DNA from 2 places in the Desulfitobacterium dichloroeliminans LMG P-21439 genome. Region 2 is predicted to be linked to the other one. Evidence: riboswitches for the same ligand, from Rfam matches in the RefSeq annotation. Region 2 holds a riboswitch; the other holds the start of a gene.
The links. A riboswitch is a leader RNA that binds a small molecule or an ion and turns the genes downstream of it on or off. The one in region 2 is predicted to bind cyclic di-AMP.
Positions count from the first base shown of each region.

Region 1: linked by a shared signal. The riboswitch ahead of DESDI_RS08145 (NlpC/P60 family protein) and the one ahead of eam (glutamate 2,3-aminomutase) in region 2 are both predicted to bind cyclic di-AMP.

Region 1 is NC_019903.1:1,727,497-1,739,786, forward strand. It holds gene DESDI_RS08115 (ABC transporter substrate-binding protein) at 1-964, shown strand, start outside; gene DESDI_RS08120 (hypothetical protein) at 1,071-1,241, shown strand; gene DESDI_RS08125 (IS1182 family transposase) at 1,372-2,976, shown strand; gene DESDI_RS08130 (DUF1287 domain-containing protein) at 3,258-3,956, shown strand; gene DESDI_RS08135 (helix-turn-helix domain-containing protein) at 4,111-4,674, shown strand; gene DESDI_RS08140 (APC family permease) at 4,778-6,136, shown strand; gene DESDI_RS08145 (NlpC/P60 family protein) at 6,309-7,739, opposite strand; cyclic di-AMP (ydaO/yuaA leader) riboswitch at 7,742-7,876, opposite strand; gene DESDI_RS08150 (nuclease-related domain-containing protein) at 8,087-8,965, shown strand; gene DESDI_RS08155 (DMT family transporter) at 9,060-9,995, shown strand; gene DESDI_RS08160 (ISLre2 family transposase) at 10,132-11,598, shown strand; tRNA gene DESDI_RS08165 (tRNA-Glu) at 11,910-11,985, shown strand; tRNA gene DESDI_RS08170 (tRNA-Val) at 11,992-12,067, shown strand; tRNA gene DESDI_RS08175 (tRNA-Asp) at 12,074-12,149, shown strand; tRNA gene DESDI_RS08180 (tRNA-Tyr) at 12,179-12,262, shown strand; tRNA gene DESDI_RS08185 (tRNA-Met) at 12,275-12,290, shown strand, end outside.
Region 2 is NC_019903.1:1,101,165-1,113,454, reverse strand. It holds gene DESDI_RS05140 (gamma carbonic anhydrase family protein) at 1-455, shown strand, start outside; gene DESDI_RS05135 (2-hydroxyacid dehydrogenase family protein) at 568-1,587, opposite strand; gene alr (alanine racemase) at 1,810-2,922, opposite strand; gene DESDI_RS05125 (bifunctional ADP-dependent NAD(P)H-hydrate dehydratase/NAD(P)H-hydrate epimerase) at 2,935-4,500, opposite strand; gene acpS (holo-ACP synthase) at 4,570-4,926, opposite strand; gene DESDI_RS05115 (histidine kinase) at 4,966-6,246, opposite strand; gene DESDI_RS05110 (GntR family transcriptional regulator) at 6,281-6,919, opposite strand; cyclic di-AMP (ydaO/yuaA leader) riboswitch at 7,145-7,272, shown strand; gene eam (glutamate 2,3-aminomutase) at 7,392-8,633, shown strand; gene mnmL (tRNA modification radical SAM protein MnmL/YtqA) at 8,762-9,715, opposite strand; gene DESDI_RS05095 (VOC family protein) at 9,753-10,133, opposite strand; gene DESDI_RS05090 (DVU0298 family protein) at 10,181-11,341, opposite strand; gene DESDI_RS05085 (tautomerase family protein) at 11,469-11,684, opposite strand; gene DESDI_RS05080 (CooT family nickel-binding protein) at 11,889-12,077, shown strand; gene tsaA (tRNA (N6-threonylcarbamoyladenosine(37)-N6)-methyltransferase TrmO) at 12,083-12,290, shown strand, end outside.

The DNA of each region.
Region 1 (12,290 bases), 630 kb from region 2:
TCAGGAAAAGCTCTATGTCTATAACTGGGGAGATTACATCGATGAATCGGTTCTTGAGGATTTTGAGAAAGCAAATAATGTGGATGTCATCTACGAACAGTTCGCGACGAATGAAGAAATGTATGTCAAGATTAAAGCAGGGACTGCAAAATATGACGTGGCAATTCCTTCGGATTATATGATCTCGAAAATGATCACGGAAGATATGCTGCATACTATTGATATGAACGCTATTCCTAATTACGCCAAAATCGATGATCGTTTTAAGAATCTAGCTTTTGATGCTAAGAATCAATACTCGGTTCCTTATATGTGGGGCACCGTGGGTATAATTTACAACAAGACTATGGTGAAGGAAGCGGTGGATAGCTGGGATGTCTTATGGGATGAAAAATACACCAAGCAGATCCTCATGCTGGACAGCCAACGAGATTCCATAGCTGTAGCTTTGAAAAAGCTGGGTTACTCTCTGAACAGCAGAGATGAAAAAGAGCTGGCAGAAGCCAAAGAATTGCTGATTCAGCAGAAGCCTTTGCTAATGGCCTATGTCGGGGACGAAGTGAAGGATAAGATGATTGGCAACGAAGCAGCCATGGCTGTGGTCTGGTCAGGGGATGCTGTCTTTATGAAAGGCGAAAATCCAGATTTGGAGTATGTCATTCCTAAAGAAGGTAGCAATATTTGGTATGATGCAATGGTTATTCCTAAGACCAGCCAAAACAAGGCCATGGCCCAGAAGTTCATTGATTTTATGTGTAGCACGGACGTAGCCTTTAAAAACGCTGATTATATCGGGTATTCTACTCCGCATAAGGAAGTTATAGAAATGCTACCTGCTGAGCTGACTTCTGATCCTGCATATTACCCTGCGGATGGTCAATTGGAAAACTCAGAAGTTTTTGAAGATCTCTCCGAAGTTTTACCAATCTATGATAGAATATGGACAGAGATAAAATCACAATAAAATAAAGCGAAAACTTGAGGTTTTTATGAGTCGATTCATAAAGCTAAGGAAACTCCCAAGAAAAAAGAATATATCACAGGTAGAACCTGAGCAGCCTAAATTGGTGATGGATATTATAGAAGAAGACTATCCGGAAAAATATGATACATTGAAAAATAAGATATCTCAGCTAGGTAGACTGTTTACTCAAGATGAATGGTTAAATATTCTGATGAAGTCTAGGGCTGAACATGACCCCTTTTTGCCGAAAAGATCGGATTGGGAACGTAAAGATTAGTCAGAGTTTGAGCTAACGATTTGGGGCTGTTGCAAAACGAACAGAAGAGTTCGTCGAGCAACAGCCCTTTTTTCGTGTAAAAATAAAACTGTGGATCCCGAAAGATCCACAGTTATTGTATAATTGAGTTATGCAAAAAACCAAATCATACAATAAGAATTATACTCAATTAGGTGGCATCTATCAACTAGTTTTGCCACTTAATCTTGAAGTGTTAATACCTGAGGATGACTCCGTTCGACTGCTAAGCCACATTTTGGAGGGATTAAATTACGACGCACTTTACAAGGCCTACTCTTCCACTGGAAGAAAACCTGCAGTTGAGCCTAAAATTCTATTCAAGGTATTGACGTATGCCTACCTAAACAATATCTATTCTAGCCGAAAGATTGAATCCGCCTGCAAAAGGGATATTAACTTTATGTGGTTACTGGAAGGCAATAAAACTCCCGATCACAGCACCATAGCCCGTTTCCGAAAAGACTATCTCCAAGGATGTATCGACAATCTTTTTTATCAAATGGTTCACTATCTACATAGCATCAATGAGATAGAATTTAAGAACCTCTTTGTCGATGGAACAAAGATTGAAGCCAATGCTAATCGCTACACGTTTGTCTGGAAAAAGGCCGTTAACAAAAACGAAGCGAAGATGTTCGAAAAGATTCAGTCATGCATAGAGGAGATGAACGCTACCTATGAGGCTGACTTCAAAGTCTCTAAAGAGAGCTTGCTCGCGGACCTAAACGTCGCGTTAGCGTACTTAAAAGAGAAACGTCAGCAGGAGCAGCTTGAGTTTGTTCACGGGATTGGTAAACGGAAATCAAAGCTGCAAAAGTTTACAGAAGCATTGCAGGCATTCTCTGCCCGCCAGGGACAATACAATGCTCATAACCAGTTGTTTGAGGGAAGAAATAGCTACTCCAAGACTGACCCCGATGCGACCTTCATGCATATGAAAGATGATCATATGCGCAACGCTCAGTTAAAGCCTGCTTACAATGTACAGATCGGTGTAGAAAGTGAGTACGTCACTGGAGTTGGAGTTTTCCAAGACCGAAATGACATAGCCACCCTGATTCCTTTCTTAAAGGAAATGGAGTCTCGACTAAAGATGCGTTATGAAAATGTGATTGCAGACTCCGGATATGAGAGCGAAGAAAATTATCTTTATCTCGAAAAACAAAAGCAGACCTACTACATAAAACCTCAAACCCATGAACAATGGAAAAAGCGGAGTTTCAAAAAGAACATCGGTAAACGAGAAAATATGTTTTATAATGCGGAGACGGATGAATATACCTGCCACAATGGTAAACAGCTAAAGCCTGTGGGAATTACCTACCGAACCTCAGCAACTGGCTATCGTTCAGAAATAACCGTCTATGAATGTGAAGAGTGCAGTGATTGCCCGCATAAAAGCCGCTGTACCAAGGCGAAGGGCAATCGGAAGATGCAGGTATCTAAAAAGTTTATAGAAAAACGTCAGGTATCTTATGAAAACATCACAACGGAAGAAGGAATCTTGCTTAGAGTTAACCGTTCAATTCAGGTTGAAGGAGCATTTGGCGTTTTAAAAAACGACTACAACTTCAACCGATTTTTGACGCGAGGAAAAAGTAACGTAAAGACAGAATTTATGCTGCTGTGCTTGGGCTATAACGTGAATAAGCTTCATGCCAAAATACAAAATGAAAGGATAGGTAAGCCCCTTCATCCATTAAAAACAGCCTAAAAAATCTTTGAAAACCATAGGCTTATTTTTGTGTGCTCAAATTTAGTTCGGACCTAACAAAATTTGAAAGAATATAATATTTGCAATTAAAGTCTTATCCAAGAAGGAAAAGGGAGCATCGCTAACTACTCTAAAAAGTAGTTTTGCGACACTCCCTTTATACTTATACAAATGTATGTAACCTACCTAAAGAATGAATTAATATCCACAGCATTATCATAGCTTTAACTTCCTTTGAATATGAATAAATGCATGTTTTTGTCCATAGGGGGAAGCAGTTTATGTGCCTTATAAAGTACAGGAAATCTTTAGTCTTGGGGGCTACCTTAAGTATTTTCACAATACTTATCAGTTCAGGTTGTAGCAGGGACAGTTCCAATGAAATAAAGTACCTCGAACCGCAGCTTTACATTCAGGTACCCACGATCGAATGCCCTGTCGACATAGATCTCGACGGTATCAATGATCTCAAGGACATCGTGAAAGGCGCCAAAGACGAAGTTTCGCGGAGGCCACGCTACCGAGACAATTATTATGCAGGGGGTTATCCGCCTCGGAATGAGGGTGTATGTACAGATGTAATCTGGAGAGCATTTAAGGATGCTGGATATGACCTCAAAGAAAATGTGGATGAAGACATTCAGCAGAATATATCGTTGTACCCTCGAGTAGATGGAGTGCGAGAACCGAATATTGATTTCCGCAGAGTTCAGAATCTATTTGTTTATTTTCAACGCTATGGTCAAGCGTTAACCACAAAAGTTATCCCAGGGGATGTAGATAATCTAACAGAATGGCAGCCAGGGGATATAGTCACTTTTGGCGATCCCTATGAGCATATTGCCATAATTTCCGACCGGCGCCGGCCGGATGGGGTTCCCTATTTGCTACATAATGGTGGTCCGGTGGCCTCCGAAGAGGATCGATTGCTCAGCTGGCAAAGTCCTATTACGGGACATTTTAGGTTTCCGAAGTTCTAAAAGCACACTTACTAACATCTAAAGTAAGTGCTATTATACTTTATTACACTTGTATATTATCATATGTGATAGTAATATTATATTCGAGAACATTATCAATATTGCTAATTGCTAAATTTGATGCTGTAAAATCAAAAGAAACGAGGGGTATCTGATGGATAGTAAAGAGATGAGTAGTTTGTTGAATCCAGTTCGGATGAAAATTTTTCAACTGTTTTTACGCCATGATACGGAAACGGTGAAAAGGATTGCCGAAGAGCTTCCCGACGTTCCGCCTGCTAGTCTATATCGTCATATAAACAAATTGGTTGAGGCTGATATCATCGAAATTTGTGCGGAATATAAAATCAGGGGAACAGTGGAGAGGGTGTATCGTCTGAAAAGCAATCCTTTCTATAACGATGAACGTGTTAAGGATGCCAATACAGAAGAGCTTTTTGGAGATTTTTATTCCTTCAACATGGTCTTGCTCAGTGATTTTGAGAACTATTTAAATGGCTCGGCTGGTACAAAATATAAGGAGCACAATTTTGAAAAGGATCGAGTATCCTTTCGAGATTACTCTGTTTATCTAAGCGATGAGGAGTGCGATCAATTGGTTCATATAGTAAAGAATACCCTTAGCAGTTTTGAAAATAATAAAGGCGATGGCGAGCGGAGATTAAGGAAGTTTTCTTTCGTGATGATACCAGGAAATGAGAAGAAAAATATGTTGTAGGTAAGACGATGAAGTTATTGAATAATCCCTCTTTATTTGCTAAAGTTGTGCATGTGACTAAGTGATCTTGTCTAAAAATTATAAAAGTAGGGGAGAGCTGCGTATGGAAAATGAGCTACAGAAAAAGTACGGTTTATTTATGGCTATTGCTATGGTTATCGGAATCGTTATCGGCAGCGGGGTGTTTTTCAAAGCGGAGAAGATCTTGGTGGCTACCGGAGGCAATCTGCCGTTAGGTATATTGGCTTGGATTATTGGCGGCATTATTATGATTATTTGCGCCTATGTTTTTGCTACAATGGCCACGCGTTATGAGAAAGTAAATGGAGTCGTGGACTACGCTGAAGCAGCCATGGGTAGCAAATATGCTTTTTACGTTGGTTGGTTTATGACCACAATCTATTATCCGGCTATAACTTCTGTTTTGGCTTGGGTTTCGGCTCGCTATACCTGTGTACTCTTAGGTTGGGATATTGTAGGTGCAGAGGCGATGGCCCTAGCCGGTTTTTATTTGATCGGAAGCTATGCTTTAAATGCATTATCACCGAAATTAGCTGGGAAGTTTCAAGTTACTACCACGATCATTAAGCTCATACCCTTGATTCTTATGGCTGTTTTAGGGACAATTGCTGGCTTAAGCAATGGCGTTTTAATCAAGAACTTCACTAGTGGAGTCATTGCCGATGTGACCACAGCCAATCCTATGTTTACAGCCGTGGTGGCTACAGCCTTTGCCTATGAAGGATGGATTATTGCCACGAGTATTAATGCGGAATTAAAAGATGCAAAAAAGAATCTTCCGCGGGCCCTAACCTTTGGAACCCTCTTTGTAGCACTCATCTATATTTTATATTACACTGGTCTTGCAGGCGCCGTGGAAAACAGCGTCATCATGCAAGGGGGGGAGACCGGTGCTAAAATTGCTTTCGCCACGGTGTTCTCTAGTCTTGGCGGAAGTGTACTCTTTGTCTTTGTTGTCATTTCTTGCTTAGGGACCCTCAATGGTCTAATGATTGGCTGTACTCGAGGTTTCTATTCATTAGCTGCCAGAGGGCTAGGACCTCAACCTAATGTTTATAAAAACATTGATGCAAACACAAATATGCCTAGCAATTCTGCTATCTTAGGTTTGTTATTTAGTGGGGCTTGGTTACTATATTTCTTCGGTGCTAATTTGGTACCCGTGCCCTGGTTCGGCCCCTTTAGCTTTGATAGTTCAGAGCTTCCTATTGTTACCCTGTATGCGATGTATATCCCAATTTTTATTATGATGATGGTTAAAGAGAAGACCCTAAGTTCCTTTAAGAGATTTGTGATGCCGGTCTTGGCTATCTGTGCCTGCATCTTTATGGTGATTGCTGCGTTTTACGCACATGGTTTTGTAACTGTTCTTTATTACCTTGGGTTATTTGCATTTATTATGTTTGTAGGTGCGTTCTTTAGCTCGACGAAGAGAGCTTAAAAGTCCGAACACCTTCTTTACGTGCTTTGTAAGGAGGGTGTTTTTTATCATTTGGTTTATTGAGTTAAGTATCAATAAATGAGGATTATTTGGGAAGCTGAATGCACATAAAAAAGAACCCCATGATGGGGTTCTTTTCGATGATATAACACGATAGGATTATAGTTGCATCTTAGTATCGACGTGCCCCAAGGTAGCGAGGACCGTAGTAGCTATCGCTTACACCGGATACTTTTACCCCACTACCAGGATTGGCTGCGTGAACAAATTTGCCGTTACCGATGTAAATCCCCACATGAGAGGCTCCGGAAGCATAGGTGCTGAAAAATACTAAATCCCCTGATTGCAAATTATCGCTACTTACCTGAGAACCAGAACTAAACTGATCGTAGGAGGTACGTGGGAGGGATATCCCGGCACCGGAATAGATATACTTCGTAAAACCGGAACAATCAAAGCCACTTGTGGAAGTTCCTCCGAATACATAGCTGGTTCCTTGAAGGCTGAGAGCACGATCGACTATGGAAGAACCATCAGCGCTACCACGAGAAGTCGCCATGGCGATATTGGTCGTTTGTTTACGTGGTCCTTTAGCAACAACTTCATCCACAGGTTTTTCAACGATTTTCTCATCCAAGACTTTCTTGGCTACTTCTACACCATTTCTTTGTTCATAAGAATAGGTGACAAACTTTGAACCGTTGTTTCCTTTGGTGATAACCTTCGTTTGTCCAGGATTGAGCTTGTAATCAGTCTTTGTAACAACATCATAGGGAATTATCTCTTCCCCGGAATATGTACCTTGACTTAATACGGTCAGATACGGTTCAACCGTTACGAGATTAATCACTTCACCTGGTTTAATCACTGAATCTTCAGTGGTTCCAGGATTTCCAGCCAGAACTTCCTCGGTTAACATGTTGTTTTTACGAGCAATTAACCACCAGGAGTCGTTTTTCTCTACTTTATATTCCTTTGAGGTGACCTTGCCATCGATGAGTTTTTCATAGGCTTGATCTACTTGGTTCATCTGGTCAGGCTTGATAGAGACTTTTTCAATACTCACTTCTTCAGCAAAGCTGACGGATGTGACTTGGTTCTCATCGCTTGCTTTAGCATAATACTCTTCGTATTCTTTAAGGAGCTTTTCAGCATCATCTTGGCTAGGCAAATAAGCTATAGGTGTGCCGCCGGCAACAATTTTATAGCCTTCTAGATAATAATTTAAGGATTCAGCTAATGTCTCCTCGTTGATTATCAAGGCCTCATAGGCGGAATTCTTGATTCGAACATTTTCATAAGCGATTTGGTCCCGTGTTTTGGCAAGGACACCGTATGGCTCGCCTTTTTCTTGAAGAAAGTTATCCACAAGAAGCTGACCACTCTTAACATTCTCTACATACCCCATTTGCTGACCGTTAATCATCACAGCAGCTACAGAGGTAGTTGTTAAAGAATAAAAACTTAAGCCACCTGCTAAAATCAGGACAGCAGATAAAGAACCAATCACTTTTGGAGATTTCCAAGGAATAGTCTTCGCAAATTTCTGGACTTGGTCAGTTGAAGCGATTCTAAATTGAGACAGTTTCTCCCGAAAATGCATGCTTTGACACCTTTCTTAGCTTACGAGGTTAGTTGACGGATTCGGGCAAAAGTGTGAGCCCTACGCGTGCGCTACGCGATTCACCCCAAGAAATAGTCCCCCGTCCTAGGTTTATCTAGGTTCAGCTTTATTCTATGATTCACATATTATTATATTTTGATTCGACTCAATTTGATTCGACATCAAGACCTAAAGTTCCTTCATTTCATGTATATGTAATACGTGGAAATTCCATTACTTTATTGGATAGACATCTACAGATTAGTTATTACCTTTTCATATATGGTAAAATAGTGGCATCGTATATACTCTTGGACGAGGACCGATGGGGAAAGTGAGGGGATTCCTTGTTATTCAGAAAGAGAAAAGAAGAAAAGAAAATTAATGCACCTAAGTCAGAGATTCATGAAAAATCTCTGAAGTGCAGGAAATATAAAAGTAATTACTATTCTAAGAATTCTATAAGAAATAGAGAGTCCCTGCGAAGTAAAAGGCAGAGAAAAGATGAAATTGGTGAATATAAACTGGAAGTAGAACTCTCCCATTTACCTCAAAGGTTTAAACTTATAAGCAGTGTGCTATTGAATACCAAGGGGGGATATGTGCAGATTGATCATCTCTTGGTCTCTCCCTATGGGCTTTTTGTTATAGAGGCCTATAATTTGTCAGGACTAATTGTCGGGGAAGAAAACGATCTGAAGTGGTATCAGATGATTACCTGGAGGGTAAAAACCTTTCCTAATCCTGTCATAGAGAACCAAGCCCGCATTGAAGTATTACGAGAGCAAGCAGGTCTTGATGAGGACATCCCTGTGTTTTCTTATGTGACGTTTAACTGCCGCAGTAACCTGAAAGTCTTCTTGAGCTCGGTGTTTTATGATATAGATCTTCTTGCTTCCATTATGAAGCTGGCTCAGACTCAACCTGTGGTGCTTAGTGATGAAGAGGTTCTTGGAGTCCTAGAAGCTATTGAGAGCATCAATGTAAAAGATCAAGGGATTCGCAATGAATATGCTGCTCGCCTTCGCAAGATGAGAATGCAGGAGAGACCAAAGCATGGTGATATTCGTTGTTGCCTCTGCCAAAAAGCTGTGAATACGCGAATGGCAAGATATTGTCTTAATCGTCCAGATAAATTTGCCTGGAAAGTCTATTGTGAGAAACATCAGAAAGAGATGACCAAAATCGTCAGACGGGAAAGTATAAGATCTGAGGAATTCACATAATTGTTATAGCTTCTTATATAGAAGGATTTTTAAAAAATCCCAAATTGAGGCAACGGCAAATGCTATTAGGGAAGTGAGTGCTTGAGGTAGAATTATGAGTGAGATTGGTGTTGATAAAAATAGAGAAAAGACCCAGGATATCACGAGAAAAGCTATTAGAGGTGTACTGTTTACACTGATAGGCGGAATTAGTTGGGGATTTTCCGGTGCCTGCGGGCAATACCTTTTTTCTGTGAAGGGAATCAATCCTCATTGGGTTACAGCCGTACGGATGTTTACGGCGGGGTTGATCATATTTTGTTTTGTTTTATTTAAATACAAAGAGAAAATGGTGGGGTTATTCAGTAATAAAAAGGACCGCTGGACGCTCATTGGCTTTAGTATATTTGGACTTATTTTTTGCCAGTATACCTATTTGTTGGCCATATCATATACCAATGCGGGAACAGCGACGGTGCTACAGTATCTAGGGCCTTTGTTGATTATGGTTTTCGTGTGCGGAATCGATCGGCGGTTGCCGACGAAGATAGAAGGTATAGCTATTGTCCTAGCCGTTACCGGCACCTTTCTCTTGACTACGCATGGAAGTCTCAGTAACCTGGTCATTTCTTCCCAAGGTCTTTTTTGGGGACTAATGTCCGCCCTAGGGTTGATGCTCTATACGATAATTCCGGGAAGGATTATCAGCAGGTGGGGGAGCATTGTAGTGACTAGCTGCGGTATGTTAATGGGCGGGTTGATTTTGCTTGTATTGGTTCGGCCTTGGCGAATTCCTGTTTCCCTGGATTGGCAAGTGTTTCTGGGAATGCTGGCTATCATTGTGATTGGAACAGTAGTGTCCTTTACCTTGTATTTACAAGGAGTTAGTGATATTGGGCCTGTCAAGGCCAGTATGATCGCCTGTGTAGAACCAGTGGCAGCTACTTTGTTCTCCGCCTTTTGGTTGAATACACCTTTTGTTGGAGCCGATATCCTTGGCTTTGCCTTTATTATTACCACAGTAATTCTCTTAACAAGTAAGGGTAGTTAATTTTGAAAAAGTTAGAGTAAAATTATCGTGGGCAAAAGAGCAAAAAATTTAGGAAGAGCTAAAAAACTCTTCCCAAAATCACGAATTTCCTGTAGTTTGGTAGTTGCTAAAGCCACAAAATACAGGGGTGCGTGACATGAATAGTTTAACCAAAGAAAAGATAACATTCAAGGATATTGAGAGAGATTTTTACAAAATAGGTTGTGAAGTTGCGAAACTGCTCCTCCAAAAGTTTCTGGAAGAAATGGATACAGAGCTTGCAGAGAGCAGGGATAAAGCAGTTCTAAGACATAGAGGCAAAAAGTCAACCTCAATGAAGACCCTGATGGGAGAAGTATCAGTCGATCGAGCAATATATAGGAAAGCCAAAGACGATGGTAGTCAAGAGTATGTTTATCTTTTGCATGAAGCTCTGAGATTGGAAACAATGGGCTTTATGTCTCCTAATCTCGTAGAGAAGATTTTAGAATACAGTTGTGCAATGTCCTACCGAGAAGTAGCACAAGCGGTTTCAACCTTAACGAATCAAACCATCAGCCACCAAGGAGTATGGAACATCGTGCAAGCTGTGGGAGAGAAACAAATTGAAGCAGAAAAGGCACTAGTGGACTCCTTTAAGAAAAATGAATTAAGCGGGAGTAAAGACGTTCCCATTCTCTTTGAGGAAGCGGATGGCCTGTGGTTATCTATGCAGGGAAAGAGCAGAGAAAAAGGGAGCTCCAAAGGCAGAAAAGAGCTTAAGATTAGTGTTACTTATGAGGGTTGGAAGCCAAGATATCCGTCATCTAAAGAGTACGAAACCGTGGGCAAAATGGCTTTTGCAGGTTACATGAAATCGGAAGAGATGAAAGAACTAAGAGACGCATCAATATCTCAGAATTACAATGTAGATGAAATTATCTATCGAGTCCTAAATGGTGATGGAGCATCATGGATAAGACGAGATCATGATCAAGAAACAGATAAATTTCAGCTCGATCCCTTTCATCTTGCTCAAGCAGTCACTAGAAATGTATCAGACAAAAAGGCTAGAAGACCCATCCTAAAATGGCTTAAGGCTGGGGAATTTGGAAAGGTATTCGAAAAGATTGAGCAGCTCAAGCATGAAAGCGGCGGAGTGGCCAAAGAGATAGAAAAACTTGGTAGACTAGAAAGCTACATAAGAAGCAATATTGACGGGATAGTACCCTATAAGGACAGAGAAGATATGACGTTACCCAAAGCCCCTGAGGGCTTAGAATACAGGAATTTAGGCACGATGGAAAGGCAAGTGAGGGTATTCGCTTCCCGCATGAAAGGGGCAAGAAGCTGGAGCGAAAAAGGAGCAACCCATCTCTCCAAAATAATCGCTTTAAAAATGGGAAAAGGCTTCAAGGAAAAGATAGCAGCCCTAGTTTCAGGAAAGCTCCCGGACCGGTTGACTGAGAGATTCGTAGAAACCATAACGAACAGCAAAAGCGGACTAAAGAAGGCCGTAAAGAAATCAATATACCCGGTACATAGAGGAGAGTTGCCCTACACAAACTGCTCAGTAACAAACGGCAGGAAAGTCATTCGCAATATGTTCAATCTCAAAACATTTAGCGAGATGATCTACCGGTAAGGTTTAACCAAAAGACCCCAGATCAAGACTTGACATGGGGGCGGCTGATGCTACCCTAAATCAGGGGGATGGGGCCTACCCCAAAGGAATACATCTTGTGAGCCCCATGCCTTGACCCATGGAAGCATCCGCCGTTGGGTCCCATGTCAAGTCTACCCCAGAGTTGAACTGCATCTGGAAGCAAAAGGGATTTTATTACGTATCTACACAACTACGAGGAATAGAATTTTTGCCCACGTCTACTTGACACCAACTTTGAAAAAACCATTTGACAAGTAAAGCTAGTCCATGTATTATAGTTATTGCGCTACGGCCCATTGGTCAAGCGGCCTAAGACACCGCCCTTTCACGGCGGTAACACGGGTTCGAATCCCGTATGGGTCACCAAAATTAGGGCGATTAGCTCAGCTGGGAGAGCGCCTGCCTTACAAGCAGGATGTCGGCGGTTCGATCCCGTCATCGCCCACCAAAATACGGCCCCGTGGTGTAGTGGTTAACATGCCTGCCTGTCACGCAGGAGATCGTCGGTTCAAGTCCGATCGGGGTCGCCATTTTAATTTAATAGCGCGAAACACATAGTGGGTAGGTGGCCGAGTGGTTAAAGGCGGCAGACTGTAAATCTGTTCCGAAAGGTACGGTGGTTCGAATCCATCCCTGCCCACCACTAAAAAAACGTCGCGGGATGGAGCAGC
Region 2 (12,290 bases):
TCATCGGGGATGTGCAAATTGGTGACGAATCCAGCATCTGGTACAATTCCGTACTTAGGGGTGATTTAGCTTCAATTACAATCGGTAACCGCACCAATATTCAGGATTTATCAATCGTTCATGTCGATAGTGGTCATCCCGCAGTTATTGAGGATGATGTTACTGTGGGGCATTCTGTAACACTCCATGGCTGTACTATCAAAAAAGGTTCCATGATTGGCATGAGTTCGATCATTCTCAATGGTGCAGTTATCGCTGAATACTCTCTAGTGGGGGCCGGTTCCTTAATAACTGAAAACAAACACTTTCCACCGGGAGTTTTGATTATGGGTTCTCCAGCTAAGGTGGTGCGCGAACTCACTAAGGAAGAGATCCAATCGCTTCAAGGCGCTGCCAATCGATATGTAGAAAAATCATACGAGCACCGGGAAAATGTCATCCTGCCAACTCCTTAAATCAATCTTCAAGGACAACTAGAGTGTATACGAACATAAACAAAATCACTAAACCTTCAAACCGAAGATTTAGTGATTTTTAACATCAAGTAGACTTGAAGCTCATGGTGCCTTACTTAGCAGCGATATTCGCTCCCCGTATGAGATGCTTTTCATTAATACAGGTCAGGGGCTCTTCCCCATGAAGTACAGCTATGATATTACGGGCAGCGATTTCTGCCATTGCCTCGCGAGTCTCAATCGTTGCATTACCAATATGGGGTGTAAGAATGACTTGGTCCAGTTGATCCAAACCCGCCGTGATTTGAGGCTCATGCTCATACACATCTAAAGCGGCTCCGGCGATTTTTCCCTGCTGCAAGGCTTCAAGGAGGGCTTGTTCATCTACTAAAGGCCCCCGGGCTGCATTGATGAGGTAAGCCGTTTCTTTCATCATCGCCAAAGCTTGGGCGTTAATCATATGGTGTGTTGACGGACCATAGCTTAAATTCAGACTGATAAAATCTGCTTGCCCCATGACTTCTTCAAAGGTCCCGTAGCTAATTCCGAGCTCTTTTTCTTTTTGCTTGGAGAGTCGCGTACGACTATTGTAGATAATCTTCATATCGAATCCCTGTGCCCTTTTGACAACCGCTTGGCCGATACTCCCCATGCCAATAATCCCAAGCGTTTTTCCCGTGACTTCGACTCCAAGATGGTAAAGGGGTGCCCAGCCTTGAAAACGTCCGGCTCTGGTCTCTTTATCTCCTTCGACAATTCTACGGGCGAGGGCTAGGATTAGACCCATCGTCAAATCAGCTGTTGCCGCAGTTGACACATCCGGCGTATTCGTGACCGGTATGCCCAGTTTGCCCGCGGTCTCAATATCAATATTATTAAAGCCCGCGCCATAGTTGGCAATTACTTTTAACTCAGGATTTGCTGCGATAATTTCACGATCAATGGAATCCGATAACAGACAAAGTAAGGCATCCTTGCCTTCTAGTCCGTTTGAAATTTCTTCTTTACGCAATAGTCGAAGATCATCATGCATCGTCACCTCAAATTCTTGGGAAAGAAGTTGAAATGCTACCTTGGGCACCCTTCCTGAGATAAAAACTTTCTTTTTTATATTTCTGTCTTGTTTCATCATACAAAACCTCCATTCACTATGTGAAACGCACTCTATGCATTAAAGATAACATAGAAGATTGAGGTTAGCAATGGATTTTCCAGAAGTTTCTATTTTGCAAATTCCGTTAAGCTTATAACGATTCTAAATAGAAAATTATTTCAGACAATTTGCATTTCTTGCCGCATACTAAAATGCCTCCCATCACTACGCTAGCGTAGGATGTGAGGCATTTTAGTATGCTTATTTTCGATAGACTCTCGGTACCCGCTTCGCTATTCCACAAACAATTTCATAGTTGATAGTATTAAGCCAGCTCGCCATTTCATCGACATCAATTCGATCGTAGCCATCAGTGCCTAATAGCGTGACCTCGTCTTCCATTTGAACATCCGGAATTTTCGAGACATCCAGCAAAGTCTGATCCATGCATACTCTACCAATTATTGTAGCCCGTCTTCCCTTGACGAGAACCTCGCCTCGATTAGAAAGACTCCTTCGCAATCCATCGGCATAGCCTAAGGGGATGGTTGCCACTCGAGTAGGATAAGCCGTTCGGAAGGTCCTACCATAACTTATAGTTTCTCCCTGAGGAACTGTCTTAATATGGCTGATCCTTGCTCTCCACGAAAGTACAGGTTCAAGTCCGATATCTTTACCTATATATTGGGAGGGGGCAAGTCCATAGAGGATAATTCCTGGCCGTACTAAATCCAAATGAGCTTCCGGCAATTGCAACAATGCTCCGCTATTTGCGGCATGACGAATCGGTATATGGGCCCCTTTGGTCTTTATCTTGTCAGTTAGCTCCAAAAACTTCTTTAATTGTTCCTGTGCAAACCCTAAATCAGCATGATCGGCTGTGGCGAAATGGGTAAAAATCCCTTCGACAAAAAGATTCGGTAGCTTCAAACAGTCGAAAAGCTCCTCCCAGTTTTCTTCTCGAAAGCCTATTCGCCCCATTCCTGTATCTACCTTCAGATGAATGACAGCCTGCTTGCCTTGTTTCTTAGCTTCTTTCGATAAGAGCACTGCTTGCTCCAAGCGATACACCCCACAGATGATCCCTTCTTTAACAATCATCTCTATGGAATCCATGGGTAGTGTTCCAATTAACACAAGCTTAATATCCTGAAAAGCCTTTCTTAGCTCGATCGCTTCCTCTAATAGGGCAACTCCAAAACGCCGGGCACCTTTTTCATAAAGCGCCTGCACCACTTGTAAAGCCCCATGTCCATAGGCATCAGCCTTGACAATGGGCATCATTTCACTGCTCGTCAATGTCGCAATTCGGTCATAATTCCTTTGCAGCGCCGATAAATCAATCTCAGCCCAAACTGGTCGTCTAATATCCATGATGTCTCATCCTTATTGATTATTTTCTAAGCGTCTCCGTGCCTTAGGTAGCTCGTCCGCTACCTCACTTGCTGTAAAACCACTCCAACCAAATTCTCCTGCCAATAGATCAGCGGCCATCCCATGAAGATATACTCCCAAGCAAGCTGCTGTAAGGGGCTCCACCCCTTGAGCTAACCAGGCTAGGATGCTTCCGGTGAGTACGTCTCCCGTACCTCCCGTTCCTAGTCCAGGGTTTCCCGTAGGATTAAGGAAAGCCCGTCCATCAGGGGCGGCAATAATCGTGACAGCTCCTTTTAGAACGATGATGCTCTCCCATTCTACAGCCTTGGCGAGGGACAATTCAAGCCGATTTGCCTGAACTTCTTCTGTAGAGCAACCGCAGAGACGAGCCATCTCCCCCGGATGGGGAGTCAAAATTAAGGGCCCTCTCCCCTGCCGCCAACCCAAAATTCCCGGTTCTTTCGCCACTATATTCAGGGCATCAGCATCAAGAATTACCGGAAGAGGCAGATTGCGTAAAACTTCCTCTATGACCTGAAGAAATTCTGACTCTTGACCTAACCCTGGGCCTATGGCTAAGGCCTGAGCGTTTTCTGCCCGTTCACAAATCACTGACCAGGCATTGTCGTTGAGAGATTTTTCTCCTTCCGCCCCCCAAACGGTGGCCTCCTTTAAGGCTAGATCGATCCCGTGGGCAAGTCCTTGGGGAACAACCATCTGTAAGAGTCCTATCCCTGAGCGCAGTGCAGCCTTACCTGCCAATAAGGCTGCTCCAGTCATACCCTCCGAACCAGCCACCAAAATCCCTCGGCCATGGGTTCCCTTATGACCTTGGAATCGACGCACGGGTAAAAGTTTGCGGATTTCCTCCGTTAAAACAAATGTGGTTAGGGTTTCATGTTCTAAAAACCTCTCCGGAATAGAGATAGGATCGACAATCACTCGACCAGCATACTCAGGACCGGCTCCTAAAAAATGCCCAAGCTTAGGCAAGCCGAAGGTCAATGTCTCTTGGGCTAGGATTGCTTGGCGGTATACCTTCCCTGTATCTGCTTCGACACCACTAGGAATATCCACAGCGATTATCGGGGCCTGAGCTCGATTAATTTCTTCCACGTAGCCTTCAATCAAACTGGGTAAGGCCCCCCGAAAACCCGTACCATAAATAGCATCAATGATTACATCCGCTTGGGTTAGGGAGATCCTTACAAGTCGGAGCTGTTTCTCTCCATCGATGGTAAATAGTTTGCCTCCCGTGTTCTGGTAAAGACGGTAATTGAGTGCTGCATCACCTTTGAACTCCTCAGCCCCAGCAAAGGAATACACGATGACATCCATCCCTAAAATGCTGAGATGGCGAGCAACGGCTAATCCATCTCCCCCATTATTGCCCTTGCCGACAAAAACAGTAACCTTCCCTTCCGTCAATTGCTTTTGACGAAGGCCAAGAAGGTGACGTACCTCCTGCACCACAGCCAAAGCTGCGTTTTCCATGAGCAATAGGCTTGGTATGCCAAATTCTCGGATAGCACGATCTTCTATTTCTCGCATCTGTTTGGCGCTGACCACCCGCATGATCTCTACCCCCGCATCCTGAATCAAGATTCGTAGTTCCTCTTCTTCCTCATTATGGCTTATCTCTCTTTAGTAGAGTATGGCCATTCCTATTGCATACTCTTTTTCATGGGAAAGACTGAGCCGAATTTGGGTCCCACCCCGAGCCCGAACGAATTGCTCAGCCCTCTCTGTTAAGGAGACCACAGGTTCTCCTAAATCGTTGCTGAGAATTTCTATATCATGCCAGGATAAACCTCTTAATCCCGTCCCTAAGGCTTTCAAAATTGCCTCTTTACCCGCAAAATGAGCCGCCCAGCTTGTCATGTTTTTAGCTTGCAACTCCATAATTTCACGATGTGTAAATAGACGCTCTTGTAGCTTGGGCGTCCGCTCACATGCTGAGGTAAAACGTTGAATTCCTATAATATCTATCCCTGGAAACATATTGAACCCCCCAAAAGAATACACAATTGCCCCCACGCTCTAGATCATTTCTGATTCATCTTCCTCATCTAAAAAAGAGAGTGGTAAGTGCATGGTCACTGTTGTACCCACATGTGGCTGGCTCCGAATCTGCAAGCCATACTCTTCACCGTAATAACCAAGTAAACGTTCATGGACATTGGCCATACCGACCCCATTGCCCGATCCTACCCCAGGTTTCAATACATCTTGTAAACGGTCCGGTTGAATCCCCACCCCATCATCAGCTATGTCAATGTAAAGTTCCTGCTCTCTGCGTTCAACCTTCACAGAAACAATGCCATTGCCAATCTTCTCACCGATTCCATGTTTGACTGCATTTTCTACCAGAGGCTGAATGCTTAAACGAGGAACCATCGCCTCCATTAGTTCCTCAGGAATCTCGCCCAGAAAATATAGCTTGCGGCCAAAGCGTGCTTTTTCTAAGATCAAATAGGTCTTAACAAAACTCATTTCCTCCCGCAAGGTAATCAAGGTTCCATGAGATTTGAGGGCCTTACGAAAAAACTCCGCCAGATGAATCAACAATCGCCGTGATCGATTGGGACTGGTACGACTAGTAGCGATAATGGTATTGAGTACATTAAAAAAGAAGTGGGGATTGATTTGGGCTTGCAAGGCATTCAACTGGGCTTCCGCCGCTAACTTGGCCTGATGATCCAGTTCAGCTAACTCGATCTGAATCCCCAACAACTGCGCCATTCCTATGGCTAAGCGAATTAGGTCCGGCGAGATGTGCCCATCCTTCGTTTCATACAGCTTCATGGTCCCCACAACCTTACCCTGACAATGCAACGGAACAATGACAGCCGCCGCCAAAGGACAGTCACAACTATTTTGGCGAGGGCAATTTAATTCTTTCTGTGTTCTAACGATTTTATAGGAGCCTGTTTTGATCACATCAAGGGTCGCCCGGGTAAGGATACGATCTCCTGGATGATGTTGGTCACAACCGGCACCTAAGTATGCCAGTTGCTTTTCACAATCTGTAATGGAAACCGCGGCAACTTGACCGATCTCTTGAATGATCTTAGCTATCGATTCGGCATTTTGGACATTTAGACCTCTGCGCAAATAAGGCAGGGTCTCATTGGCAATCTTAAAACTTAGCTCAGCATTGCGTTCCGTAGCTTTGCGAGCAGTCATTTTATTTTGTACATTTATTTTATAGAGTAGAAAAAATGTATTGCCTATTAAGAAAGGAATAAGGAGTTTCATTTCACCTGTCACTAGGACAAGTGTCAATTCAGCACCTAAAATAACACAGGTTTGAAAGACCATCCATCATCCCTCATCTTCATCTCGAATTATTAGTCTATTCGACAGACGCGATTTCGCTTCCTGTATCTTCACTGAGGATTTTCTGGAGCTTTTCCTTGCCTTGCTCAGATCCTACGACTAAAAGTATATCTCCCTCAGCTAAGACAAACTCTGCACCCGGCGAGAACTGTTCAATCCCACTTCTCACTACGGCAACTACAGTCAAGCCGGTTCTCTCTCGCAATTTCAAATCACTTAAGGTTTTCCCTTTAGCACTTGACCTTTGGACGATCTCGATTTCGGCCACATCCATCCACCGGCTAGCTAGGCGATCCGTATAATTGACGATCTTCGTTAAATAGGCATCGATTTTTACATCGATCTCCCGTCTCTGCTCCATTAATTTCTTCATCTCATCAAAGTAAACTTGAATTTCTGCTTTCTGGTCAAATCCTCGCATGAATTTCTCTGCCATGCTTTTGGAGACTACTGTAATCCCTACTCCTTGACTCACCATCACGACACCCATGGTTTGAAGGATGGCAATAGATCGCCGAATCGTCTCCGGAGATACATTATAACGCCCTGCTAAGGTTGAACGCCCATGAATCTTTTCACCTTCTCGATATTCTCCCATAACGATGGAGTGAGCAATATCTATTGCAATTTCCTGATAACGTGCTTGATGATCCATATGATTCCTCTCCTTGATTCCATATCTTTTAGTAACAATGACTACTACCTACTATAGCTTTTTCAACACATATTATCTTACTCCATATCAACCATCTTCTTCGAGCCCTGACTAAGCGCAGTTAGTTATAATTCCAGCCGCAGTAATACAAAAAAGTTTAGATGAACACAAATCTGTAATTGACCGCCACCAACCCATATGTTACTATTAAGTTGTTAGTTATGCAACTTCATAAGGCTTAATTTCCCAGAGGGAAAACGGGGGAACCAATATTGGGGTGAATCGCTTCTTAGCGTAGAGCATGTTTCAGCTCGAATCCGTCAGCTAACCTCGTCAGCACTGAGACACATGAAAGGGTGAAAGCACACCTATTTATGTATAATGCTTTGCTTTGGGGACCGTATCGGTTCTTTTTTTATTTGGCCTAAAGAAACTTCTTAGCTCTCGAGTACGAATAGAGGAGGTAAACATTATGGCAGTGGAATTCCTACCCCCTAACCCTAGAGAAGCTTCACAGGCAAGGGCCTTAGAATTAAAGCAAATGGCTCAGCCTTACTTTAAATGCAAAGAAACAATTCCTAGTGGTCTTGCTTTAAGCGAGGAATACAATAAGAATCGAGATATTATTCTGGGGCAATTCGATGCTAACCTTGATGATTGGCAGGATTGGCGGTGGCAACTCAAAAACCGCATTCAAAATCCAGAAACCCTAAGCAATCTATTGCCACTGACAATAAAACAAATTCATGAGATTAGCGAAGTCGGAAAAGCCTATCGTTGGGCGGTTTCTCCCTATTATCTGAGCCTGATCGATAAGGATGATCCTCAAGATCCCATCCGCTTGCAAAGTCTTCCTTCTATTCAAGAAATCCGTGATTCATCTGGGGAAGAAGATCCCATGGGTGAAGAGTTTACTTCTCCTGCACCCTGTATCACGCGCCGTTATCCTGATCGATTAATTATCAATGTTACTAATCTTTGTGCCATGTACTGCCGGCACTGTCAACGCCGTCGGAATATTGGAGAAACGGATCTCCATGAAACCCGCGCTAATCTGGAGGCAGCCTTAGACTATGTACGCTCTAATCCAGAAATTCGCGATGTCTTGATAACGGGGGGCGACTCCCTTCTCCTCAGCGATCAAATGCTGGATTGGCTTTTAGGAGAATTGCATGGAATTCCGCATGTAGAGATCAAACGCATCGGTACTCGGGTCCCCGTAACTCTTCCCATGCGAATCACCGAAAACCTATGTAAGATTCTTGAAAAATATCCACCCCTTTATATCAATACTCAGTTCAATCATCCCAAAGAGGTGACCGAAGAAACCAAGAAAGCTGCTGACCGATTAATTAAGGCCGGTGTCATCTTAGGCAATCAAGCTGTTCTCCTCAAAGGGATTAATGATCAACCCGATATTATGAAACGACTTAACCAAGAGCTTCTTAAGATACGGGTACGACCCTATTATATTTTCCATGCCAAAAATGTCAAAGGGACAAGTCACTTCATTCCCCGTATTCAAGACGGTTTAAAGATTATGGATCACTTACGTGGCTACACCTCCGGTATGGCAATTCCGACGTATATTATAAACGCTCCAGGTGGGGGTGGTAAAACTCCAATTCTACCTCAATACCTTGTTTCCCTTAATGAGCATGAAGCTATATTAAGAACTTGGGAAGGAAAAATTGTTCATTACCCTAATCATTAGTACAGCTAATTACGTAAAGACTGCCAACTTAATTAATCAATGCTCAGAATTCCTTTAATGAAAGGATGCTATTGAACGGCTAAACTGCCCTCCAATAAGGAGATCAGCAGGTTAGTCGTTTGTTTTTGTTATAGCTTCTTCCCTTGCCAAGTTCCACGTCTTTCTAACTCCTGATCAATACCGTTGAGAATCTCCCACTTCTTGAGACTCCAGAGGGGGGCAATTAGATCCTGCCGCGGAGCGTCTCCTGTTAAACGGTGTATCACCATCTGGGCAGGAAGAATTTCTAGGGTATTGCAAATCAGCTGAATATATTCTTCCTGAGTAAGCATAGGAAACGGATTGTCTTCGTATAATTTGGCCATTGGTGTTCCCCGCAGGACATGGAGAAGATGAAGTTTGAGCCCTTGCAGATCGAGCTTGGTGACAGCTTGAGCAGAGTCGAACATATCCTCTATGGTTTCCCCCGGCAGCCCGTAAATCAAATGGGCACATACTCGAATATTTCTTTGGCGCAATTTTTCTAGCCCCAACAGGAAATCCTCATAAGTGTGCCCCCGACCCACCCATGCCATGGTGCGGTCATGAATGCTTTGTAAGCCTAACTCCACCCATAGATAGGTCCTCTCATTCAACTCTGCTAAATAATCCAAAACCTCTTCCGGTAAACAATCCGGGCGGGTAGCGATGGACAGACCTACTACCCCCTCCTCCTGCAAAGCTTGCTCATAAACTGCTCGCAGGCGTTCGACGGGGGCATAGGTATTGGTATATGCTTGAAAATAAGCCAGATATTTGGCTTGAGACCATTTATGACTCATAACTTCTTTAACTACACGAAACTGATCATGAATAGATTGGTCTACTTGCCCGGCAAAATCCCCTGATCCCCGCGCACTGCAGTAGATGCAACCCCCTTGCCCTACTCGACCATCACGGTTCGGGCAGGTAAATCCCGCATCCAGTGATACCTTAAAGACCTTATCACCAAAAAAATCGCGAAAATGCTGGTTTAAGGTATAATAACGTTTCTCACCATTTTGCCAATTATAACTCCCTTTGCCCTCATCTCGGTAACTCAACTTAATATTGCCTCCATTTTCCTTAGTTCACTACTAGTTAACCTTGATAAAGTTCGAGTTTTTCTCCAGAGGGGCCTCGAAAGAAAAAGTTAAAGCGCCCTTCCCCCATTTCACGAGGTTCTTCATTAATACATTCTACATGGTGGTCTTTCAGCCAAGTAACTGCCTGGAAGATATCCTCAACCTTTAGGGCAAGGTGATTGATCACACCATCTTCAAATTTACGTTGGTCATCAATCTCAATGAGCTCAATAACATTCTCCCCAAATTTCATGAAAATAAGCTCAACCTTTCCTGGTTTAATTCTCTCGATGAGATCAAATCCCAAGACATCCTTATAAAAGGTCACAGATCGGTCCATATCCACTGTCTTAATCCCAATATGGACTAAGCCTTGAAACATCACCTTCCCATTCAAAGTTACGCCCTCCGTTCTTAATAATTACACCATTTGTTCCAATCTTGCTATTCTTGGCAATGGGAAGCCTCCAAGCTAAGAAGACGTTCTTTATGATCAAGACCACTGGCATAGCCGACCAAATCTCCGCTTTTTCCGACCACCCGATGACAAGGGGTAATGATGCCGATAGGATTCCTATTATTCGCCATGCCTACAGCTCGTGGGCCTTTAGGATTTCCTACATTTCGAGCAACTTCTCCATAACTCAGTGTTTCCCCATAAGGGATTCTTCGTAGCTCCTCCCAAACCTTTCGTTGAAAGGGTGTCCCACGTGAGTCGATAGGGATAGTGAATTCTTGACGACTTCCTGCAAAGTACTCAGTCAATTGCGTTATCACTTCGCAATTAGGATGCATTCCCCACAGGACGAGTGCCCCTGGCGCTTGCTTTTTAGCCCAGGCTCTAAGTTCACTTTCTTCTGTTCCCGGGTTACCAATGCTCAACCAACAGAGACCTCTTTGTGAGCTGGCAACACAAATGCTCCAGGTGAAGTCTCCTTGCTGGAACTCTTTAGTGTAAAAAGTAATGACTTCCTTTTTTAACAACTCTGAAACTTTAAATGGTAGTAATTCACCATCGATATAAATCTCGAGCATCGAATGATCCTGTTCCAGTCTTTTCTTTAGATCTTCAGGAATCACCCACATTTCTTTTGCCTGCGCATAATTCTCCATTAAGGAAAAAGTCCATACCGCTAAGCCCCTTAATTCGGCATTCTCTACAGATAGAAAAGGACAGACTTTCTCAAAAACCGGATCCACTGCTTTTGGAAAGACAATCGCAAGATTACATAGTCCCCAGAGAACACCCACTTGCAAGCTTTCGTCATCGCTGAGATTTGCCAACTGCCAATTAAAATGTCCGCATTCTTTCGGGTTATGAGCCATGATGCTGCCAATCGCCTCGGAAGCATTCCAGGCCGTTCCGCCGGATTCATCATTCAAGGACCAGAAGTAGCGCCTGATAAGCTCTGCGGCGTAACCCTTATTCTGCTCTTCTACCAAAGCAGCAGCTACACCCAAGGCCTCTATAGCCCGCCAAAACATCAAGCCATCCTTCACATAAATCCTGCTCATGAGGCCTCGAATGCTATCTTTCTCTCTTAGAATCTCACGGCCCCCAGACCAATCTCTTTTTAGCAGGATGCTCTCCAATTTCTTCTGCATATTCACACCTTCTCTTTTTTCACTCTGTTTCCCTAATCATCCAACAAAAGTCATCTTTTTTCAATAGTATCTTCGGCCCAAAATAAAAAAGCCGGCAGCTACCCACCGGCTTTCATTTGATGACTTCTTAATCTTTAATCTCTTTGACCTTATCCCAGTATGGACTCTCCACTAAAACATCTCCACCAATACCAAAATTACTATACTTATGTTCGTCGAGAACAACAGTGAAAGACGCCATAGGCAAACCCGTTGCTTGAGAAGCCGCTTGAGATATACCGTGAATTAGACTCCGCTTCTGATCCATGGAAAGTTCGGGACCGTCAAAATGAATCATTGGCATAAAATTACACCTCCCTATTAGCTTGTTAAATACATCTATTAAAATTCCCGATTTCACTGAGAAACATGTAAATCTGAGAAGGAAATTTAAATAGTATGGAGAATAAAGACTATATAAAAAATGGATTAATAAAGACCATGGAGGTCTTACCGTTTTAACGGCATCTCCATGGTCTTTTCATAGCAATTTAAAGGAGGAATGGCAATGTGTGAAGCGAATGCTTATTTAAAAGAAGGTGCGGAGGAAGTTTTGTTTATGGAAGCGGTGGATATTATAGAACCCCATGAAGAAGGCCTAAAAATCGTCGACATCTATGGCAAGCAAAAGTTCATTCGTGCAGTCATTAAGGATATGAATTTACTCAATCATCGCATCGTTCTTGAGAAAGGTTGATGGATATGAAAATCGAATTCCAAGCTATTGGTACTATTCACACCCCTTATCTTCCTTCTCTTCCGATACCTAATCAACCTCATCGAGATGCGCCTGGAGAGTTTTGGATTAGTCTTAATCCCGAACATACCGATGGGCTAGATTCTCTTGCGTCTTTTCGCTATATTACAGTACTATTCTATCTGGACAAAGTCTCTGAACAGAGCTTAAAAA